2 regions of the Proteocatella sp. QWL-06 genome follow, and region 1 is predicted to be linked to the other one. Evidence: predicted binding sites of a transcription regulator. Region 1 holds the regulator's gene; the other holds the start of a gene.
The links. Region 1 encodes HrcA, which represses chaperone genes, less so after heat shock. Its sites were predicted from a motif close to TTAGCACTCNNNNNNNNNGAGTGCTAA; they were not measured.

Region 1 (11,703 bases):
CGCTGCTCAGTTCATCCTGTACTATCTGGCTCGCTTTTTCGCTGAGCTGTCTGGCCATGAGCCTGTCTCCGAATTCAAGCACATTTACATTTTTTCCGGTTTTTTTAAGAGTCCACGCAGCCTCTATTCCAAGAAGCCCTCCTCCGATTATGGTAACCGTGCTTTTGTCTGCCATATAGCCGTTTATTTTTTCCATGTCCTCATAAAACTTGAGATTGAATACCCCAGTAATATCTGAGCCTTCAACCGGCGGCACGAAATTCCTGCTGCCTACCGCAATTACGAGTTTATCATAATCTATGCTTTCTCCTGAGCTGAATTCAACCTTTTTTGCATCCCTGTCTATCCTGACAGCCTCTTTTCCCTGAAGGAGCTCAATGTTATTGTCTTTATAATAATTTTCTGGCTTTAGATAAAAACGGCTGTCGATTTTGCCTTCACCCAGCATATGTGAAAGCTGAGGCCTGTAATATGGCAGTATCTCTTCCTTTCCTGCCACAGTAATCTGAATATCTGAATCATTCTTTCTTAAAGTATCCGCACATGAGATTGCACCTGCGCTGCTTCCTAATATCAAAATCTTCATATCTGGCCCTCCTTTTTATTTTAAATGATAACACAATGACAGCCACTCATCAAGAGAAGTTAGGCAATAAAAAAAAGAGGATGTGAATAAAAATATATTCTCATCCTCATGATAAACTGCTAAAAATCAGCAACGAGTGTCCTTCAGTCTTTCAGAGAGTCCTTCATCTTCTTAAAGAAAGATTTTTCCTTTTTTCCCGAATTCTCCTCTTTCTTGCTCTCGGTTTTTACTTCAGGCTTTTTTTCAGATTTGCCGTCTGCTGCCTCCGGGCTCTTTTTCTCACCGATAGCTTCCGCAAATTCTTCAAGTATCTGCCTCTGTCTCTGAGTAAGGTTTTTAGGAGTCTCGACTGTAACTCTTACCATCTGGTCTCCACGTTTGTCAGGATTGCTTATATAAGGGATACCCTTATTCTTTATCCTGAATATCGTTCCGGTCTGAGTTCCTTCTGAAACCTTGTACTTCACCTTTCCATCAAGCGTAGGCACTTCAATCTCAGCTCCCAGCGCTGCCTGAGTAAATGAAATCGGTATCTCCAGCCATACGTTGTTTCCATCTCTTTCAAAAAGCTTGTGGGGAAGAACGTTTATAGTAAGGTATACATCTCCTCGAGGGCCTCCCTTGCTTCCCGGCTGACCTTCGCCTGCTATTCTCAGAGTAGATCCGTCGTCTATGCCGGCCGGTATCTTGACAGCTTTCTTGACCTTTACGGTTTCAGTCTTTCTTCCTCTGCACTTTGTACACTTTTCATCGATGACTTCACCAGTTCCGTTACAGTTTCCGCACACACTGGAGCTCATCATAGTACCAAACGGAGTTCTCACCTGTTTTTGAACCTGTCCGCTTCCGTGGCATACAGGACATGTCTTTGCAGATGTACCCTGCTTTGCACCTGATCCATGACACTCAGAGCATTCCTCTTCTCTTGTAATGTTTATTTCTTTTTCTACGCCAAATGCTGCCTCTTCAAAAGTGATATTCATCCTGTAGCGTATATCTTCTCCCTTTTGAGGTCCATTCCTTCTCTGTCTGCTCCCCGTGGCGCCGAATCCACCTCCAAATATACCTTCAAAGATATCCTCGAAACCTCCGAAGCCTCCAAATCCTCCCCCAAAGCCGCCTGCTCCTGCTCCAGGTCCGCCCTGTTCAAATGCTGCATGCCCAAACCTGTCATAGGCTGCTCTCTTCTGAGGATCGGAAATGTGCTCATATGCTTCATTTACTTCCTTGAATTTCGCTTCTGCCTCTTTGTTATCAGGATTTCGGTCCGGATGGAATTCCATAGCTTTTTTCCTGAAAGCCTTCTTTATCTCTTTCTCATCTGCATCTTTTGAAACACCGAGAACTTCGTAATAATCTTTTTTTGCCACCGTATCACCTCTTCAAGGCAAAAGCCTGCGGAGATATCCGCAAGCCTGCCGTCATATTCTTATTATTCTTCCACAATCTCCGCATCAACCACATTATCCTGCTTAGGCTCTTCTGCCCCAGGCTCTGCGCCTTCTGCTCCCTGAGCTGCCTGAGCCTGCTCATACATTTTCTGAGAAATAACATGGAATTTATTCATTACTTCATCAATTGCTTTTCTTATTTCATCACCAGACGCGTTTTCGTTAGCGATTACAGCTTTAAGATCGCTTACTGCTGAATTCACAGCATCCTTTTCTTCCTGTGAAGCTTTGTCTCCAACCTCTTCGAGAGTCTTCTCTGTCTGATAGATTGTTGATTCTGCCTGGTTAAGAGCTTCCATTCTGTCTTTCTTCTTTCTGTCTTCTTCAGCATGAAGCTCAGCTTCCTTGACCTTCTTGTTTATTTCCTCTTCAGAAAGATTTGTAGATGAAGTGATAGTTATTGACTGCTCCTTGCCTGTTCCAAGGTCTTTTGCCATAACGTGAACTATACCGTTGGCATCTATATCAAACGTAACTTCGATCTGTGGAATTCCTCTTGGCGCCGCTGGAATGTTTGTAAGCTGGAATCTTCCAAGAGTCACGTTGTCAGCTGCCATTGATCTTTCTCCCTGAAGTACATGGATGTCAACCGCTGTCTGGTTGTCAGCTGCCGTAGAGAATACCTGAGATTTCTTGGTTGGTATTGTAGTATTTCTGTTGATTATCGGTGTAGATACTCCACCAAGTGTCTCGATTCCAAGTGAAAGTGGCGTAACATCAAGAAGCAGAAGATCTTTTACTTCACCAGTCAGAACTCCGGCCTGGATAGCTGCTCCCAGAGCAACACACTCATCAGGGTTGATTCCCTTGTGCGGATCTTTTCCTGTGAAGTTCTTTACAGCTTCCTGTACTGCAGGTATTCTTGTTGATCCACCAACAAGGATTACCTTATCTATTTCGCTTGTTGAAAGCTTTGCATCTGCAAGAGCCTTTTTAGTCGGCTCCATTGTAGCATCAACAAGTCTTCTTGTAAGCTCATCAAATTTTGCTCTTGTGAGATCCATGTTAAGGTGTTTTGGACCTTCAGCAGTAGCAGTGATGAACGGAAGGTTGATATTTGTTGAAAGTGTTGAAGAAAGCTCTTTTTTAGCTTTTTCAGCAGCATCTTTAAGTCTCTGAAGGCTCATCTTGTCAGCCTTAAGGTCAACACCCTCCTGCTTTTTGAATTCAGAAGCCATATAATCTACAAGTATATCGTCGAAGTCGTCTCCGCCAAGTCTGTTGTTTCCGCTTGTTGAAAGTACTTCGAATGCTCCGTCTCCAAGCTCGAGGATAGATACGTCAAATGTACCGCCACCAAGGTCAAAAACAAGTATTTTTTCTTCTTTGCCATCTTTGTCGAATCCATATGCTATAGAAGCAGCCGTAGGCTCGTTTATTATTCTCTTAACGTCAAGTCCTGCGATTCTTCCGGCGTCCTTTGTTGCCTGTCTCTGAGCATCAGTGAAGTATGCCGGTACAGTTATAACTGCATCTGTAACCTTCTCTCCAAGATAGCTCTCAGCGTCAGCCTTAAGCTTCTGAAGGATTATTGCAGAAATATCCTGAGGAGTGTATTTTTTTCCGTCTATCTCAACATGGTGATCAGTTCCCATCTCTCTTTTTATAGAGCTTATTGTCCTGTCAGGGTTTGTAACTGACTGTCTCTTTGCCGGCTCTCCTACTATTCTCTCGCCATCCTTTGAAAACGCAACTACCGAAGGTGTAGTCCTGAATCCTTCTCTATTTGATATTACGACTGGCTCTCCACCTTCTAATACAGCAACACATGAGTTGGTTGTTCCAAGGTCAATTCCTATTACTTTTCCCATTTTTTGTTCCTCCTGAATTTTTTATTCATTAAATAAAATTTGTTTTATTCAAATTTCCATATCTCTACAGAAATATTTAGCGATTTATCTCGATACCTTTACCATTGCAGGTCTTATGACCTTTTCCTTGAGCTTGTATCCCTTCTGGAATACCTCTAGTATCTGATCCGGAGTTTCTCCTTCATCCTGCATTACAGCGTGGTGCATATTCGGATCGAATGTGCCGTCTGTAGGTATTTCCTCTACGCAGTTTCTTGCAAGTACATCCTCTACCTGCTTCTTTATCATCTCAACGCCCTTGTATACGGATGATTCTCTGTCCTCAGAGCTTGAAAGCGCTCTGTCGAAATTGTCCATTATCGCCAGCAGCTCAACGATTATCTTTTCGTTTGCAAAAGCCGATATGTCTTCTTTCTCTTTTTCAGTCCTTCTCTTGAAGTTCATGAAATCCGCCTGAGTCCTCTGAGCCGTAGCCTTGAGCTCCTCAATCTGCTTTTTCGCCTCTTCAAGCTCAGCCGATGATTTATCCTTCTTTGCTTTTGACTTTGCAAAATTCAGTATTTTTTCACCCATGTCTGATTCTTTTCCTGAGGGTGCCGAAGTTTCTTCAGCAACATTTTCAGCATTTTCTTCCTGAGCGGCAGACTTTGCTTCCTGTCTCAGATCCTCTTCAACCGTGTTTTTGTCCTTCTTGTCCATTTCCCTTCCCTTTCTACGAGTCATTTATTATCGAATTTATCTTTGACTGAATATAGCTTATGACCGAGTAAGCCTTGTCATAGTCCATCCTTTTTGGAGCTATCAGTCCTATCTTTCCTATCACAGATCCTTTGTAGTGGAAATTCGCAGTAATAATTGCACAGTCCTTGACTACAGATCCCATGTCTTCGTTTCCTAAAATTATATTTATGTCATCTTTCTTTATGCCCTCATTATCCAGTATTCGCTTTACCTCATCCTTGCTGCTGAGAAAATCCATGAACGACTTTGCTCTTTCAATATCATGAAACTCAGGATAGTCGAGCATGTTTGTAGCTCCGTCAAGCGCCAGCTCGACATTATTCTCAGTTATGAAGGCGCTGCTGAGGTTCATAGCGATATCATCAAATACCGCCGAATATACATCCAGCTTCCTTCTTATGAAGTCAAGAAGATCAATGTCAACTCCGGCAACATTCTTTCCTACAAGGTTGTCGTTTATCATCGAGCCTATGAGCTTTACCGTGTCGTCCCCAACCTCTGTGCTGAGATTTGCCGTACAGCTTTTTACCTCTCCATTGTCAAGAACCGTAACTATGACTACCTGTCTTTCATTTATCTTCACAAGCGAGACATGCTTTATATATATCGCCTCTGTATTTCTTTTTGAGACTGCAAATGCAGTGTAATTAGTTACCTTGGTAAGCATGTTAAGCGACTGCTCTATCAGAGAATTTATCTGAGTTATATTGTCAAAGAAATTCATGTCCTCAAGAATCTTCATGTTGCTTTCTCTCTTCTCAAAGGACTGATCCTCAAACAGAAGGTTCTGTACATAAAGTTCATATGCCTCAGGCGAAGGAATCCTCCCTGCAGAAGTATGCGGCTGCATAAGCAGGCCCAGCTCTTCGAGGTCAGACATCTCGTTTCTTATGGTTGCGGCGCTGACTCCAAGGTCCTTGTTCTTTGATATGGTTCTTGAACCAACTGGCTCAGCTGTGTCTATATATTCCTTTATTATGAATTTCAGTATTCTTTTTTTTCTGTCACTGAGATTGATTAATGAAGCCATTTTGTCACCTCACTCTATCTTTGTTAGCACTCTATCACCACGAGTGCTAACTCTATACATATAATATAACTATTTGCCTGCTGTGTCAATAATATTTTAAATTTTTGCAACAAAAAAACTTCTTAACATATCTTGGTATGTAAGAAGCCTGATATTGATCAACTGGAGCGGGTGAAGGGGATCGAACCCTCGCAACCGGCTTGGAAGGCCGGGGCTCTACCACTGAGCTACACCCGCAGGTTAGTTAGGTTATGTACTGGAGCGGGTGAAGGGGATCGAACCCTCGCAACCGGCTTGGAAGGCCGGGGCTCTACCACTGAGCTACACCCGCAGGTTGATTATTGTTTCATGCCAGTAATTTTATGGTGGTGGAGAGTGGATTCGAACCACTGAAAGCGTTGCTAACAGATTTACAGTCTGCCCCCTTTGGCCACTCGGGAACTCCACCATGCATGATTGTAATTTGGTGGGACCAACAGGGCTCGAACCTGTGACCCCCTGCTTGTAAGGCAGGTGCTCTCCCAGCTGAGCTATGATCCCGTACAAACAATCAAGTAATTATTAAAGTAAGGTATGTCCTTACCACGTTTATTATAATACCAAACTAACCGTCAGTTGTCAACAAAAAATTTCATATTTCTATTTTTAAAATATAGCGACTGAGTTTTTCGGGTCAAAAGGCTTGAGGCTTACCTTGACGCTTTCTTCTCTTGAGGTAGGTACGTTCTTGCCTACAAAATCAGCTCTTACAGGAAGCTCTCTGTGCCCTCTGTCTATCAGAACTGCAAGCTGTATGGATTTTGGCCTTCCTATCTCCATTAGCGCATTCAGTGCAGATCTCACAGTTCTGCCTGTATAGAGCACATCGTCTACGAGTATTACCACCTTGTCGTCAATTCCGAAAGAAAGATTGTTTCCTTCGCTTACTGTGTTTATCTTCTTCTGTTCAAGGTCGTCCCTGTAGTTTGTGACATCAAGCTCACCCGTGCTGAGCTGTGTGCCTTCAATCTCGTTTATCTTTCCTGATATCATCTGAGCGAGCGCTATCCCTCTTGTCTTTACGCCTACGACAACAATATTCTCTGTTCCCTTGTTCTTTTCGATAATTTCATGGCTGATTCTGGTGACTGCCCTGAATATATCTTTTTCGTCCATTATTAATGCCTTCATTATGAATCTCCTTTACCAGCTATATTTCTGTCAGTTTTGACAGTATATCAGAAAAATACTTCGGAAGCTCTGAGTTGAATTCTACATATTCACCACTTGAAGGATGAATGAATCCGAGCCTTCCTGCATGAAGCACCGGCCCCTGAGTCTTAAACCGGAAGCTTCCTCCATAATAGAGATCATCTCCAAGAAGAGGGTACCCCTTGTAAAGCGAATGTACTCTTATCTGATGCGTCCTTCCGGTTTCAAGTGTAGCCTTCAGAAGGCTGTGCCCGTTATATCTCTTTTCGACCTTAAAATGAGTTACTGCGCGCCTTCCACCCTCGACAACCGCCATCTTGAGCCTGTCCTTAGGATTTCTTCCTATAGGCGCATCCACCGTATAAGAGTCCTCCTTTGGGTTTCCAAGCACTATCATGCTGTACTCCCTTGTTATGCTATGATCCTTGAACTGAGCTGAAAGCGAATTGTGCGCTCTGTCATTTTTTGCTACTACAAGTATCCCCGTAGTGTTCTTGTCAATTCGATGGACTATTCCCGGTCTTCTGATTCCGTTTATGGTAGACAGATTATCCCGGCAGTGAAAAAGGAGCGCATTCACAAGAGTCCCTGTATAGTTTCCGGGAGCAGGATGCACTACCATATCCTTTCCCTTGTTTATGACTATGACATCCTCGTCCTCATAAATTATATCAAGAGGTATATCCTCAGCTATAATGTCAAGCTCAACAGGCTCCGAAAGCTCCATGACCACAACATCATCCTCCTGAACCAGATAGCTCGGCTTTCTGACTTTGTCATTTACCTTTACATTTCCGTCCTTTATGTTCTTCTGTATAAAAGACCTGCTGCTCGTGCTGACTTCGGATGCAAGATACTGATCCAGCCTCGCGCCGGAGTCTTCTTCATTTACATAAAATATGCTTTTTTCCACAGATTCTCCTTAATCGTTCTTAGTTTCAGATGAGTTCATCTTCTGCATCTCAATATGCTCCTGATTTACATCAACGAGAACTTTTTCAAAATTCCATTCAAGATTGTTAGCAGTCACGGTAGCAAAAACAGGTCTTCTTATTCCGGTCTTTCTGAGTTCCTCTATGAATGTGAATATTCCCTCTCTGTCAAATCCTGCAAACATGCAGAGCTCAAGATTGCGAACTGGCTCCTCTGTAAAATGCGGGTGAGCTTCCTTTTCGAGTATATCGATAACTTTTTCTGAGAGTTCCTGATTTTTTACAACATGAAGCTCATCACTCAGCTCCGAGGCAATACCTGAAATAGTGATTATTCTCTGCTGATCAATCCCATAAAGCAAAATCTTCTTCATATATCTTCTCCTTTTCACGTACAAGAAGAATGCCCGGTAAAAGGCATTCTCCGTAATCTACTGTTTATCCTTCAGGTCACAGTCCGCAGAGCATGATCCACTGCGTTTCCTGATCTCGCATTTGTCTCTGGAAGGGCAGGCATAGCAGCCGTCGCTCACTTCTCTCTTGACCGATCTGACAAGGATATAAATCCCTGAAGCGACAATAATAAATCCGATAATATATGATAACATATTTTCTCCTTTAGCCCAATAGCAGGCTTGCAATCTGATAAAACGCCATTGACACGAACCAGGCTATACCAAACTGATATAAAACTGAAAAAACAGTCCATTTGATTGAATTGGTCTCTCTTCTTATTACTCCTATAACCGATACGCAAGGAGTATAAAGAAGGACAAATATCATGAAAGCATATGCTGAAATCGGAGTGAATGTCGACGACAGAGCCGCTGCAAACTCGCCTGCAGTCTCACCTATTCCATATATTATTGCCATGTTCGCTATTACGACTTCTTTTGCAAGAACTCCCGTAAGAAGCGAGAGTGAAGCCTGATAGCTTCCAAATCCAAGAGGTGCGAATAAAGGAGCAATCATTTTTCCTATCGAAGCACCTATGCTGCTGTTTATCTCGGACGGACCTGAGAAATTGTAATTAAGCATGAACCAGAGGACCACAGAAGCCCCGAATATAAGGGTTCCGGCCTTGATAATGAAGCCCTTTACCCTGTCCCATATGTGAAGGAACAGATTCTTTGGTGAAGGAAATCTGTACTGCGGAAGCTCCATTATGAAAGGAGTCTCGTCAGCCTTGAAAAGCGTCTTCTTGAAAACGAGTCCAACCGCAATTGCCACTAATATACCCAGAGCATAAAGCGAGAAAACAATATATTTCTCTCTTCCCGGGAAAAACGCCGCTGCAAAAAGCGTATATACAGGCAGCCTCGCCGAGCATGAAACAAAAGGATTTATAAGGATAGATGTCAGCCTGTCCTTTTCATTTTCAAGCGTCCTGGTACTCATTATCGCAGGAACGTTGCAGCCAATCCCCAGCACGAGCGGTATGAACGCCTTTCCGCTGAGTCCTATGTTTCTCATTGCCCTGTCCATTATGAATGCGACCCTTGCCATGTAACCTGTGTCTTCCATCAGTGATATCATGAGGAACAGACATGCCACGTTAGGAATGAATACAAGCACTCCTCCGACTCCCGAAAGTATCCCATCTATTACAAGTGCTATAAGCCAGCTCTGAGCTCCTATGGCTAACAGCACCGACTCAAGAAACGGAGCTATGGTACCTGCAATCAGCCCGTCGATGAACTCGTTCATAGGATTTCCCACAAGGTCAAAGGTAACAAAGAAGGTAAAGAACATCATGAGCGCGAATATAGGTATAGCCAGATATTTGTTTGTCACCACCTGATCTATCCTGTCGCTCACTGTATATTTCTCATCTTCAGGTTTTTTGAGTATGTCTGTCGAGATGCTCTCGATGAATTCATATGTGAGGTCTGTCTTTTTTTCTTCCCTCATGTCCTCTGAAGCTACGGTGTCTTCAATCTCAGAAATCCTGTCAAAGAACTCCTCGAGAACCGGAGTGTCACGCGTTATGCCGGCTTCTGACCTTATTGCATCTACAAGCTCCTCTACTCCCTCATTTCTGGAGGCCACAATAGGAATAACCCTGAGTCCGAGCTTTTTTTCAAGCTCTCTTATGTTGATCTCGTGTCCCATTTTCTGCGCCACATCAATCATGTTGAGCGCAATGATCATAGGCTTTCTGAGACTGAGAAGCTGAAGCGTAAGAAACAGGTTTCTCTCAAGATTTGCTGCATCAACAATGTTCACTACTACGTCAGGATTTTCTTCAATTATATAATTCTTGGAAACTATCTCCTCCATTGAATATGGAGAAAGCGAATATATTCCCGGAAGGTCAACTATCTTTATCTTTTCTCCATTTGAAACAAAATACCCTTCCTTCTTCTCAACAGTTACCCCAGGCCAGTTTCCAACATACTGCCTCGAGCCTGTGAGAGAGTTGAACAGCGTAGTCTTTCCACAGTTCGGGTTTCCTGCAAGTGCAATTGTAAAATTCTCATGTGACATATATATTCTCCAATTTAATTAAATTTATTGTCTAAAAAAGGCAGGATGATGCATCCTGCCATTACAAATCTCATTTTATGCGAATGTTTGTAGCATCAGATCTTCTTATCGCTATATGGGAATTTTTCACCTTGATGTCTATAGGATCTCCCAGAGGAGCCACCCTTTCTATCTTTACAGTGCTTCCCTTTGTTAGCCCCATATCTACAATTCTTCTCTTTAATATTCCAGTTATATCTATAGATTCAATTACAGCCGTTTCACCAATGCCTAAATCGCTCAGATTTCTCATAATACCTCCATGAAAACATATATTTAAAATTCAAAATCAGATCAGGCGACTATCACTCCGTGCGCCGTAGAAAGATTGATCACAAGCTTGGAGTTTAAAACCTTTATCAGCATGGAACCATTTCTGGACCCCTGAATCACTTTTATCCTGGTGCCTTTTACAAGCCCCAGCTCATTAAGTCTTCTTGTTACTGAAGAATTTCCTCTGAAATCCATAACTGTCACTTCATTATTTGTAGCAGCCATACTTAAGGGCATATATAACACCTCTCTTCAATGATTCTGATATCTAATTGATAATCTATATCAATTATACTGCAGTCGTATCATAAAGTCAAGAATCAAGTGCATAAAAGGAATAAATTATAGTTTTTCACTTGTATATAATCACAATATGGCCTAAAATATATTCATACTTTAATAATTCGTGAATAATTCGAGGTGCGAAATGAGCAAAAAACACGGTGCAAACTTATTTGAGCTTTCAAAGCAGTACAATTTCGATATCAACAACATACTGGACTTCAGTTCCAACATAAATCCTTTCGGCGCAAGCAGAAAGGCGCTTGATTATGTATCTGAGAATATAGATATGGTGTCCATATATCCAGATCCAGAATACATCAGCCTTAAAAATGCAATATCAGGCTACAGCGAATGCAAGGCAGAAAACATAATCCTGAGCAATGGCGCGACATCTCTGATATCAAACTATATTAAATATGTATCCCCTTCAAAATCACTGCTTATACAGCCGGCGTATTCGGAATACGAAAGCGAGCTTGAAGCTCAGGGATCCGAAATCTGCAGATTCTATCTCGATAAGGATAGCGATTTTGTGATTGATGCAAAAAAAATGACAGATTTCATAAATGAAAATCAGATCGATCTTGTCATATTGTGTAATCCTAACAACCCGACAGGAACAATTGTATCCAGATCAGACATGCACGATATCATTACTGGCACCAGAGCAAAATTCCTGGTTGACGAGACCTATATAGAGTTTTCCGAAAAGGACATATTCACCTCATCCCCTCTTACGACCGAAAATCCAAATCTGTTTGTAATAAGAGGCACAAGCAAGTTCTTTGGTACCCCTGGAATAAGGCTCGGCTATGCCATAACATCAGATTCAGGGGCAAAAGACTTCATAAACTCAAAGTTCAACCTCTGGGACATA
Region 2 (11,703 bases), 250 kb from region 1:
AGAAACAACGTTCATCTTGCACTCAACAACTTTCTTGATTTTTGGGAATGCATCCTTTGTAAATGAATCTGTACAAAGAAGCACAACGTCAGCTGCCTTTTCTTTTAAAAGGTCTTCTTCTGACTGGATAAGTACATCTGGTCTGTCGCCTCTCTCTGTCTTGATGTAATCGAACATGCTTGTTCCGATCTTAGATCCTCTTCCGATTACTCCTACTATGTCTACTCCCTTTTTCTTAAGAAGCATGTCAGCCATTCCGCCACCCATTGCTCCGAGTCCCCAGATTATTACTTTTACATTTTCCATTTTTATTTTCCTCCTTGAATTTCATTCTGATTAATTATCAACACCAATAATATATGCAATACCCGTGCCAAACTTGGCAATTATGCGAAAATATTTTTTAAAAGTATTGATTTTGCCTATTTTCAGAAATTTGAATTTCTTTTGTTAAATTTTTGGTAAAACGTTTTCTCTGTTTTTCGTGAAATTTTCATTAAATTTGCATTTTGTAGCAAATATTTTTGCATCAAAGAGCAAATTATTTTGCATTTGTGCTGTATTTTTAGTATATGTATGCAATATCAGGATTTTTCATTCGCTGTGTTTTCTTGAAGCAAACAATTAATAATATGTATGCAAGCTTGAATTTTCAGTATATTCGATTTATTGACCATTTGTGATTCAATGTCGCTTCCGGTAAAACGTTTTCACGATTTCAGGCGTAAAAAAACCGGAGGCATTGTGCAAATATTTTTGCACTCCACTCTCCGATAATATATTTTTTCTTATATTGCGTCCTGAAATGATTTTTTTGCTGTCGATATCCTGATGAAATATCTGTGATAAATCATTCCTGCTATGCCAGCGATACAAAGCGCCGCAAGGATCCAGAGCCCTCCTTCGAGGTTTCCCATGCCAAGATTGTCGCCAATGAGCGTTGAGAAAAGCATGGACGGGATTCTCATAATGACTGCTATAAATATGAATTTTTTCATGCTGAGCTCTGTCAGCGCAGCATAGTATACGAGAGTGTCCTTTGGGACTCCAGGTATAAGAAAAAGTGCGGCAAGAATTTTTTCAAGCTTTGGAGAATCCTTCAGGAAACGGTATTCATCAAGCTTTTCCCTGCTTATGAACAGGGTTATGAACCTGTATTTGAAGGTCCTTATGAGAAAAAACACGATCATCGATCCTGCGAACATCCCGCCGAGGCTGAAAATCAGCCCTTTCCAGGTTCCGTATATCATCCCGAACAGTATCTGAACAGGCCCTCCCGGAACTACCGATACTATGACCTGCAGTACCTGCACGGCCATAAGGATCATGCTTCCCCACAGTCCATATGATTCTATCCAGCTTTTCAGCTCCATCATCTTCTGCGGACTGGCAGCAAGCTCGTTCATGACAGGATAGAGCTTTGCTGATATCAGTACCGAAAGCATTATGAATGCCACTGCTGCTGAAATCATCATCACTATCTTAAATATTCTCAAATTATTTTCCCCTTCTATATTCATTTCAATTATACCTTATATTTTCGTTTCAATTATTCCTTTACAATTTTTACAGTTTGTTTTATTATATCATAATCATGTGTTTTTATGATAATATATAAATGTATGATTTATCATCCAGACAGGAGGTGCCTTATAATGAAGCTTAAGGAATACAAGATGCTCTTTATGGAGCTCATAAAATATATAAATGAAGGAGTCCATGTCATTGACAGAGATGGCAAGACCATAATATACAATGAGAGAATGGCCGATCTTGAAAAGCTAACCGGCAAGGAGGTAATAAACAAGCCTTTCCAGGACGTTTTCAAGGATGTCGAGGACAGCACGCTTCTCAAGAGCCTTAACAACCGTACCGTCATCAAGGACAAGAATCAGGCATATATCAACAAATACGGCAAGGAGATAACCACTATAAACACCACCATTCCTATAATAGATGAGGACAATGTGGTTGCCGCCCTTGAGATTGCACAAAATATCACCCAGATTAAGGAAATGACGGACACTATCCTGGAGCTGCAGAAGGATATCCACAAGCCTTCAGAGAGCAAGAACATGCGCATAAGGCAGTACAGGTTCCACAATATAACAGGAGGAAGCGCTTCCTTCAAAAAGACTCTGGAGATTGCAAAGAGAGCAAGCAAGACCGATGCGTCTGTATTCATATATGGGGAGACCGGAACCGGAAAAGAGCTGATTGCGCAGAGCATACATTTTGACGGCATAAGAAAGGATAAGCCTTTTATCGCTCAGAACTGTGCTGCAATCCCTGACAGTCTTCTGGAGGGGCTGCTTTTTGGTACTGCAAAGGGAGGATTTACCGGAGCGGTCGACAGAGAAGGGCTATTTGAGCAGGCAAACGGAGGCACGCTTCTGCTTGACGAGATAAACTCCATGCCATACGATACTCAGGCAAAGCTGCTGAGGGTTCTGCAGGAGGGCTATGTACGAAGAGTCGGAGGAACCAGGGACATTCCTGTGGATGTAAGGATAATAGCTTCAAGCAACGAGCCGGCCGAAGTCATAATAAGTAACGGCAAGATCAGAAAAGACCTTTTTTACAGGCTGAATATAATATCCATCAGCATACCACCCCTTCGTGAGAGAAAGGATGACATACTTCCAATGTGCGAGAAATTTATCGAAAAATACAACGATAAATTTGGCAAGGATGTGTGGATACTCTCAGACAAGGCAAAGGAAAAGCTCCTCGCTCACGATTATCCTGGCAATGTGCGGGAGCTCGAGAACCTCATCATGGGCGCTATTTCTCTGCTTGATGATGAGCATGTGATAAACGAGAATTTCATCAACATACATTCTGTTTCTGAATCCAGGCGAAATAATGCAGACTTCAATCAGGACGTCAGGGATGTTGGACTTGTAAATCTCGTGGAATCTGTAGAAAAAAATGTCATACACAGCCTCTATATAGAAAGCGGCAGAAACATTTCAAGAACCGCCGATCTTCTTAAGATAAAGCGTCAGACTCTACAGCACAAGCTGAAGAAATATGATATAAGATAATAAATATTTATGAATCCGTTCATAGAAAAACAGAGCTCTCAGGCTTCACGCTTGATTGCTCTGTTTTTATTTATCTTACGGACTGCTTCCACGTGCTCGGCGCAAAAAGCATTATCATCGGGAATATCTCGAGCCTTCCAAGAAGCATGTCCATGCAGAGCACGAGCTTGCTCATGTCCGAAAACTCAGAGAAGTTACCTACCGGTCCTACCATGTCGAGTCCGGGGCCAATGTTGTTCATGCAAGAAATCACTGCTGTCACGGTCGTTTCAAAGCTGAAGTTATCCAGGCTTATGAAGAGTACGGAGAATGCAAGTATCGCAGTATAAGCTACCATAAATACATTCACGCCTCTTATCGTAGGCTCTGTTATAGTTTTTTTGTTGAGCTTTACGACCTTGACAGAATTTGGATGCATCATCTTTTCTATTTCTATCTTGAGAGATTTAAAGAGTATTATTATTCTTGATATCTTGATCCCTCCGCCCGTAGATCCGGCACAGGCTCCAATGAACATAAGCATCACAAGCGTATATCTGGAAAACTGCGGCCAGAGATCAAAATTTGTAGTTGCAAATCCTGTTGTAGTCATTATCGAAGCGCTCTGGAATGCTGCATGGTGAAATGCATCGAACCATCCACTGTACAGACCTCTGGTATTGATTGCTATAAGCGTTATTGCAGTAAAAAGTATCCCCAGGTATACCTTGAGCTCTTCATTTCTGAGCGCTGCAGAAATCTCACCTGCGAGTATAAGGTAAAAAACGTTGAAATTTATTCCAAAAAGCACCATGAATACGGTAATCACGCTCTGGAGATAGTAGCTGTCATATGCGGCTATGCTTGCATTCTTTATCGCAAATCCGCCTGTGCCGGCTGTTGCGAAGGAGTTGACTACGCTGTCAAAAACCGGCATCCCCCCCGCTATCAGCATCATGATCTGAATGAATGTAAGCACCACATATATTCCATAGAGCAGCTTTGCACTCTTCTGAAGCTTTGGAACGAGCTTGTCCACGACTGGCCCCGGGCTTTCTGCTCTGAGAAGATGCAGGGAATGTCCCTTTCCTTTTGTAAGAGGTATTATGGCAAGCAGAAATACAAGCACTCCCATTCCTCCAAGCCAGTGAGTGAAGCTTCGCCAGTAAAGAAGACTCATGTCAAGAGCCTCTACGTCTGTGAGTATGCTCGATCCCGTAGTAGTAAACCCTGATACCGTCTCAAAGAAGCTGTCTACGAAACTCGGTATCTGTCCGCTTATATAAAAAGGCAGCGCTCCAAAGAAGGACATAAGTATCCACGAAAGCGCTACTGTAACAAATCCTTCCCTTGCATAGAAGTTGAATTTTTCCGGCCTGTGAAATGATATGATTGAGCTGACTATGAAAGATATTATGATTGCTGCAAGAAATCCTGTAAAGGATTCGCTCTCTTTGATCGCCATTGCTATAAGAAGCGCCGGTACCATGAACACTGCTTCTATCTTAAGAATCCAGGCTATCAGGTATGTTATCATTTTAATGTTCATTTTGATTTCCTTTTTTCAATATCAGTCAAGGAATATGTCATTGAGGTGCTGTATCATATGAGATCCCGAAGTGACTATGACTACAAGGTCTCCTTCTTTCATGACATCATTTCCGTTTGGTATTATCATTTTCCCTTTTCTCGAGAAGGACACGAAGAGTATTCCTTTTCTGAGCTTTATCTGGCTGAGAGGCACATTTATGTTTCTGATTGTGCTGTCCACCTGGAATTCAAGTGCTTCTGCCTTGCCGTTTGCGATCCTGTAAAGATTGAGGACTGCATTGTCTGTGTTGTTGTCTATAGATCGTACATATCTCACTATCTCGCTAGCCGTAAGAAGCTTTGGACTAACCATCGAATCCACGCCTTTTTCCTGGAATATCTCACTGTATTCTATTCGGTTTACCTTCGTTATGGTCTTTGGCACCCCGAGGTGATTTGCATACATCGACAGGATTATGTTTTCTTCATCTATGTTTGTAAGCGTTATAAGCGCATCCGTCTTCTGCAGTCCCTCTGAGGAAAGTGTTTCCTTTACCGAGCCATCCCCGTGTATTATGAGAGCCTCAGGAACAAGGTCTGCCAGCAGGAGGCATCTGTTGTAATCCTTCTCTATTATCTTTACCTCTACGTCGCTCTCTATGAGCAGCTCAGAGAGATATACCGCTATATTGCTTCCGCCTATTATTATTACTTCATTTATCTTATAATTTCTTATCTTGAGATTCTTTATCAGCGTTACCAGGTCTATAGTCTGAGCCGCTACGGTTATCTTGTCGTCCTTTTCGAGCACGAAGCTTCCTGTCGGTATGTGTATCTCTCCGTTTCTCTCGACTGCACATACAAGAACTTTTACCTTTGCAGTTGCATAAAGATCGCTTAGCTTCATCCCAAGCATCGGACTTTTATCCTTTACCTTGAGCTCTACAAGCTCAATTCTTCCTCTGACAAATGAGTCTCTCTTTAGAAAATCCGGAAACTGAAGCAGCCTGAACATTTCTCTGGCAGCTCTTCTCTCAGGATTTATGGTCATGGAAAGTCCGAGATCGTTCTTGAGAAACTCCGTATGCTCTGCATATTCAGGATTTCTCACTCTGGCTATGGTATATTTGCATCCAAGCTTTTTGGCTATAATGCAGCACAGCAGATTGGTTTCGTCCGCAGATGTAGCTGCTATAAGAATGTCGCTTTCGGGAACACCTGCCTCTATCTGAACATTAAGACTTACTCCGTTTCCCTCAAGTACCATTACATCCAGAGTCTCCATTGAATTTTGTAAAACCTTTGGATTGCTGTCTATTACAAATACATCGTGTCCTTCTCTTGAAAGCTGTTCTGTAAGAGCATATCCTACTTTTCCGTCTCCAACGATTACTATTCTCATTTCCATTTCCTTTCAAATCATTCTCATGATTTTGATTATACTCTTTAATCCATTACAGCTCAATATTATATCACACAATTATGATTAATTGTAAAGAAAAACACCCCCGTAGAGGTGTTTCTCAAAAAATTAATTTTATTTTGATTTTTTATTTATAAATTGATTTTTTTTAGCTGTATATTGGATACTTGTCTGTAAGCTCCACAACGATTTTTGCAGCTTCTTCTATCTTTCTGTGAGTGAGCACAAGGTCTATTACCTCTGCTATGGTAATCATGTCTTCTTCCTTCATCCCTCTTGTAGTTACTGCAGCAGTACCTATCCTTACTCCACTTGTCTTGAAGAAGTTCTGTGGATCGAACGGGATGGAGTTCTTGTTGACTGTAATGTGAGCCTCGTCAAGGAGAGTCTCTGCTTCTTTTCCAGTCATATCTCTGTTTATTAGATTTATCATTAAAAGGTGGTTGTCCGTTCCGCCTGCTACGAGCTTGAAGCCCCTTGCCATGAGCTCATCTGCAAGTTTTTTACAGTTTTTTACTACCTGAGCCTGGTACTCCTTGAATTCAGGCTGAAGCGCCTCATAAAAACTCACTGCCTTTGCGGCTATTATATGCTCAAGCGGTCCACCCTGTATTCCAGGGAAAATCGCCTTGTCTATCATAGGTCCATACTCAGCCTTGCAGAGAATAGCTCCTCCTCTTGGTCCTCTGAGAGTCTTGTGAGTCGTAGTAGTTACTACGTCTGCATATGGCACTGGGTTCTGATGGAGTCCAGCTGCTACAAGCCCTGCTATGTGAGCCATGTCTACCATGAACAGCGCGCCGATTTCTTTTGCTATCTCACCGATACGCTTGAAATCGATCTCTCTTGAATATGCGCTCGCGCCTGCAACTATCATCTTTGGCTTTTCTGCAAGTGCTATTTCTCTTAGTTTTTCATAATCTATCTGCTCAGTTTCCTTATCCACTCCATATGCTATGAAGTTGAAATATTTTCCTGAGATATTTACTGGTGATCCATGTGTAAGGTGGCCGCCCTGTGAAAGGTCCATTCCAAGCACCTTGTCTCCGTACTCAAGCAGTGCGAAGTAAACTCCCATATTTGCCTGTGAGCCTGAGTGTGGCTGAACGTTTGCATATTCTGCTCCAAAAAGCTCTTTAAGTCTTTCGATGGCAAGATTTTCTACTTCATCTATGTGCACGCAGCCTCCGTAATATCTCTTTCCCGGATATCCTTCTGCATACTTGTTTGTAAAATAGCTTCCCATAGCTTCCATAACCGCTTTTGATACTATGTTTTCCGAAGCGATCAGCTCTATATTTCTCTGCTGCCTGAGAAGCTCTCTTTCGAGTATTTCATTTACTTGCGGGTCCTGTTTAATTAAATTTTCAAAATTCATATACACCCTCCTGTTTAAGATGAAATTGATAACATAACTGCTAAGTCCATCTTAACAGAATAATTAGATTTTTTCAAGGATTCTTGAAACTAATTGAGGACAAAACATGTTAAAAAAAGAAGCCTGATGAAAGCAGATTGTGCTTTCAAAAGACTTCTTTATATTATTATTATTTATTCGACGTTTGACATTGAATTACATCATTCCGCCCATTCCGCCGCCCATTGGCATCATTGGCTCGTTTGATTTAATGTCTACTACTGCGGCTTCTGTTGTAAGGAATGTTCCTGCAACTGATGCGGCATTTTGAAGTGCTGATCTTGTAACCTTTGTAGGGTCGATTATTCCAGCTTCGATCATGTTTACATATTTCTCGTTAAGGGCATCGAATCCCATTCCTTTTCCTGCCTTCTTAACGTTTTCTACGATTACTGCGCCTTCAAGTCCTGCATTTATCGCGATCTGCTTAAGAGGCTCCTGAAGTGCTTTTACGATTATTCTTGCTCCAATTTTTTCTTCTCCGGCAAGCTCATCTACTACTTTTTCAACGTCTGCAAGTATGTTTACAAGGGCTGAGCCTCCTCCTGAAACTATACCTTCTTCAACTGCTGCTCTTGTGGCATTGAGCGCGTCTTCCATTCTGAGCTTTCTTTCCTTGAGTTCTGTCTCTGTAGCTGCTCCGACTTCGATTACTGCTACTCCGCCCGAAAGCTTTGCAAGTCTCTCCTGAAGCTTTTCTCTGTCAAAGTCTGAAGTAGTCTCTTCCATCTGTCTCTTGATGAGAGACACTCTGTCTTCGATGGCTTTTTTGTCTCCTGCTCCATTTACGATCACTGTGTTCTCTTTTGTTATTTTGATGCTTGATGCTCTTCCCAGCATTGAAAGCTCTGCTTCCTTGAGATCAAGCCCTACTTCTTCTGATATTACCTGTCCGCCAGTAAGAACTGCGATGTCCTCGAGCATTGCCTTTCTTCTGTCTCCGAATCCAGGTGCCTTAACCGCAACTACCTCAAATGTTCCTCTGAGCTTGTTGACTACAAGCGTTGCAAGAGCTTCACTCTCTACGTCTTCTGCTATTATGAGAAGCTTTCTTCCCTGCTGAACGATCTGCTCTAGCACTGGAAGTATTTCCTGTATGTTGTTTATCTTCTTGTCTGTGATAAGGATCAGCGGCTCCTGAAGGTTTGCTTCCATTTTTTCCATGTCTGTTGCCATGTATGATGAAAGGTATCCTCTGTCAAACTGCATTCCTTCTACTACCTCAAGCGTAGTGTTCATTGATTTTGATTCTTCTATAGTGATTACTCCGTCCTTGCCGACTTTTTCCATGGCATCGGCGATGAGCTTTCCTACTTCTTCATCTCCAGCTGAGATTGCTGCTACCTGTGATATGGAGTCCTTGCTCTCGATTGTCCTTGAATCGTCTTTAAGGGCTCTTACAGCTGCCTCTACTGCCTTGTTGATACCTTTTCTCAGAAGTACAGGATTTGAGCCTGCTGCTACGTTTCTGAGGCCTTCTCTGATTATTGCCTGTGCAAGCACTGTAGCTGTAGTAGTTCCGTCTCCGGCTACGTCGTTTGTCTTTGTAGCTACTTCCTTTACTATCTGAGCTCCCATATTCTCGAATGCATCTTCAAGCTCGATTTCCTTGGCTATTGTAACTCCGTCGTTTGTTATCAGCGGTGTTCCGAATTTTTTATCGAGTATTACGTTTCTTCCTTTTGGTCCAAGTGTTACCTTTACTGTGTCAGCAAGCTTGTTGACACCGATTTCCAGTGATTTTCTTGCGTCTTCTGAGTATTTGATTTCTTTTGCCATGATACGATTCCTCCAATTATTTATTCTACTATTCCTAAAATGTCATTTTGTCTTACTATTATATATTCTTCTCCATCCAGCTTTACCTCTGTTCCGGCATATTTTGAGAAGATAACTCTGTCTCCGGCTTTTACTTCCATCTTGATCTCTTTGCCATCCACCATTCCACCTGGTCCAACTTCGATTACTTCAGCCATCTGAGGTTGCTCTTTTGCACTACCTGTAAGAATGATGCCGCTCTTTGTTTTTTCTTCAGCTTCTACCATTTTAATTACAACTCTGTCTGCTAAAGGTTTGATTTTCATATTTTCCTCCTAAATTACCAATGAAATAGTCTCTGTTAGCACTCTATCACAAAGAGTGCTAACAGGTATACATATATATTAAAACTTTTTTGATTTTTTTTCAATACCTTTTTTACAATTTTTTTATTTTTTGCCGCATATCCTCTCTGCGAAATCCTTTGCCCTTGACTCAATGTCCTCTACTTCGAATATGCTGCCTCTGTCATTTGCTATCGCTGAAACTGTGAAATCCGGGGGAAGCTGAAATGTCTTGTTCATATTGAGCGCCCTGATTAGCTGTGTAGCTATGGCTTCTGTTCCTGAGCTGCCTGAAACTATTACTGCGTAGAGCTTTTTGTCATAGAATTTCATATGCCTGAATATCGCCGTAAGCCGGTTTACCATCGCTGCAAGGTTTGCTCCGAGAGCGTCGTTGTAGTTTGGACACAGCATGACAAGTATATCTGCCTGTATTATCTCCGGGTAAACCTCCTCGACCATTATTCCGCCATAGTAGCAGCTCTTCTGCTTGGCAAAATGCTTGCATATGGTGTAGCTGCAGCCTTCGCAGTCCTTTACCTCTCCGTTTGGGATGTATATCTCTCTTATGTCTGCTGATTCTGGAAGGTGCTGCTTTACCATATTCCAGAGATAGAGCGTATTTGAACCTTCTTCGCTGGCATGCACCGCAAGTATTCTTGGTTCTGATATGCATCCGCCTGATACCTCAAAGGATCTCAGGCGGCGCGCAAGGTCTGCAGTTTCACTCAGGCAGCTTTCTTCAAGAGTGCATCCGCTTCGCTTTACTGAACTGATGTAGTTTCTGAGGCCATGCGGGGCTTCGACCATGGGTCTTCCCGGAAAGCTCATTCCCATTGAATTCAGCCTGAAAACAAGCATGCTTGCCGCGGTTTTGGTATAAATCTCTTCTTTTGAATGTATCAGAACAGCTCCTGATGTATCTGAGAGCTGATTCCCGGCTGCGCTTTTGTATATGCGGTGGAGCACCTTCTCTGTGTCGAGGTTTATTCCAAGTTCTTCGAGCTGCACTGCAAAAAGAAATTTCTTTCCTTTCAGGTCCCCTGCCTGCGAAAAATCCGTTCTTATGACTTTGTCAAACTCACTCGTGAATTCGTCTGTCATCTTTTCCAGAAACTGTGAAGGGTTTCCCAGAGTGCATAGATAGATTGTTTCTTCCATATCATCTTCCCATATTCTTCAGGCTTGTGTGTGTTTCCTTTATCTTTTCAAAAAGCTCGTCGCTCAGGACATTTCTTTCTATCTCAAGTCCGTTTTGCGTGTATCTGTTCTTGATTCCAAAAAACGCATTGTCTATGAACACGCAGCTGTAATGATACTTGCCGCGGATCCTCGAAAGTATTGCTATGGCTCCTGATGAGAGCGCAGGTGCTATATATGGCTTGAATCCAAGCTCCCTTACCATAAGATTGCATTTTACAGTCTTTTCTGTGAGCAGCTCTGATTTTTCTCTGTTGTAGTTAACGATGCTGTCTGCTATTACCAGCCCGTTTCCGTGAGGACCGAATGCCCTTCCTTCTTCGCTGAAGTACTGGATGTTTTTTTCCATGCCTGCGAAATATTTTGCCCTGGCATACATGACGCCAAGCCCGAATCCCTCGATCTGCTCCGGCAGAAGTCCGCTGTAATCGAAGGCGTCCATGTCGTTTTTGTTGCTGATGTCATATACCGCCTTGCACAGAAGGTCTACCGGATCTGAAACGACCGCAAACACGCCTTTGAAGCTTTTCTCTCTGGCCATCTTCGCATATCTTGATATTATCTCGCGATTCGACTCATACTGTATCATCCTGACATCCCTTACCTCCTCACCGACTGCAGGAACCTTTGCCGATGCGCAGAATATGAACATGTCGCAGTCCATCAGATTTTCTCTTTTTACTGACTTCACTACTGGATATCCTCTGCTCAGAAGGCTGTCCTCTTCGATTGAGCATATCTGGTTCATCTCCATCTCATATCGCTTTACCACGTTCTCACGGTTTGAGAATATCCCTATCTCGGATATGACATCTCCTCCAAGCAGCTTGAGACCGATAAGCAGGTTTGAGCCTACGTCTCCAAGCCCGGCTATATTTACTCTCCATTTTCTGTCCAGAGGTTTTTCAAGAAAAAGCTTTCTGAGCGGATGAGCTATGTTGAGGTACTGCACTCTTCCCTGTGATATCATATCTCTTATCCACTGCGGAAGCTCAGCTGCCCGCT

Region 2: AC4PGZ_RS03395 (co-chaperone GroES) is a predicted target of HrcA. The motif match lies at 9,516-9,542, and genes of this name have one in related genera.

What each region holds. Positions count from the first base shown of each region.
Region 1 is NZ_CM178755.1:953,172-964,874, reverse strand. Features, by position in the region: gene AC4PGZ_RS04665 (NAD(P)/FAD-dependent oxidoreductase) at 1-586, opposite strand, end outside; gene dnaJ (molecular chaperone DnaJ) at 730-1,956, opposite strand; gene dnaK (molecular chaperone DnaK) at 2,019-3,848, opposite strand; gene grpE (nucleotide exchange factor GrpE) at 3,933-4,547, opposite strand; gene hrcA (heat-inducible transcriptional repressor HrcA) at 4,561-5,619, opposite strand; tRNA gene AC4PGZ_RS04640 (tRNA-Gly) at 5,783-5,856, opposite strand; tRNA gene AC4PGZ_RS04635 (tRNA-Gly) at 5,877-5,950, opposite strand; tRNA gene AC4PGZ_RS04630 (tRNA-Tyr) at 5,983-6,067, opposite strand; tRNA gene AC4PGZ_RS04625 (tRNA-Val) at 6,084-6,159, opposite strand; gene pyrR (bifunctional pyr operon transcriptional regulator/uracil phosphoribosyltransferase PyrR) at 6,265-6,789, opposite strand; gene AC4PGZ_RS04615 (RluA family pseudouridine synthase) at 6,809-7,723, opposite strand; gene AC4PGZ_RS04610 (DUF3783 domain-containing protein) at 7,733-8,116, opposite strand; gene AC4PGZ_RS04605 (hypothetical protein) at 8,174-8,350, opposite strand; gene feoB (ferrous iron transport protein B) at 8,361-10,229, opposite strand; gene AC4PGZ_RS04595 (FeoA family protein) at 10,300-10,521, opposite strand; gene AC4PGZ_RS04590 (FeoA family protein) at 10,563-10,778, opposite strand; gene AC4PGZ_RS04585 (pyridoxal phosphate-dependent aminotransferase) at 10,969-11,703, shown strand, end outside.
Region 2 is NZ_CM178755.1:706,457-718,159, reverse strand. Features, by position in the region: gene ord (2,4-diaminopentanoate dehydrogenase) at 1-306, opposite strand, end outside; gene AC4PGZ_RS03425 (TVP38/TMEM64 family protein) at 789-1,496, opposite strand; gene AC4PGZ_RS03420 (sigma-54 interaction domain-containing protein) at 1,656-3,047, shown strand; gene AC4PGZ_RS03415 (TrkH family potassium uptake protein) at 3,118-4,575, opposite strand; gene trkA (Trk system potassium transporter TrkA) at 4,597-5,958, opposite strand; gene glyA (serine hydroxymethyltransferase) at 6,128-7,357, opposite strand; gene groL (chaperonin GroEL) at 7,553-9,175, opposite strand; gene AC4PGZ_RS03395 (co-chaperone GroES) at 9,196-9,480, opposite strand; gene AC4PGZ_RS03390 (flavodoxin family protein) at 9,604-10,659, opposite strand; gene AC4PGZ_RS03385 (lactate/malate family dehydrogenase) at 10,661-11,703, opposite strand, start outside.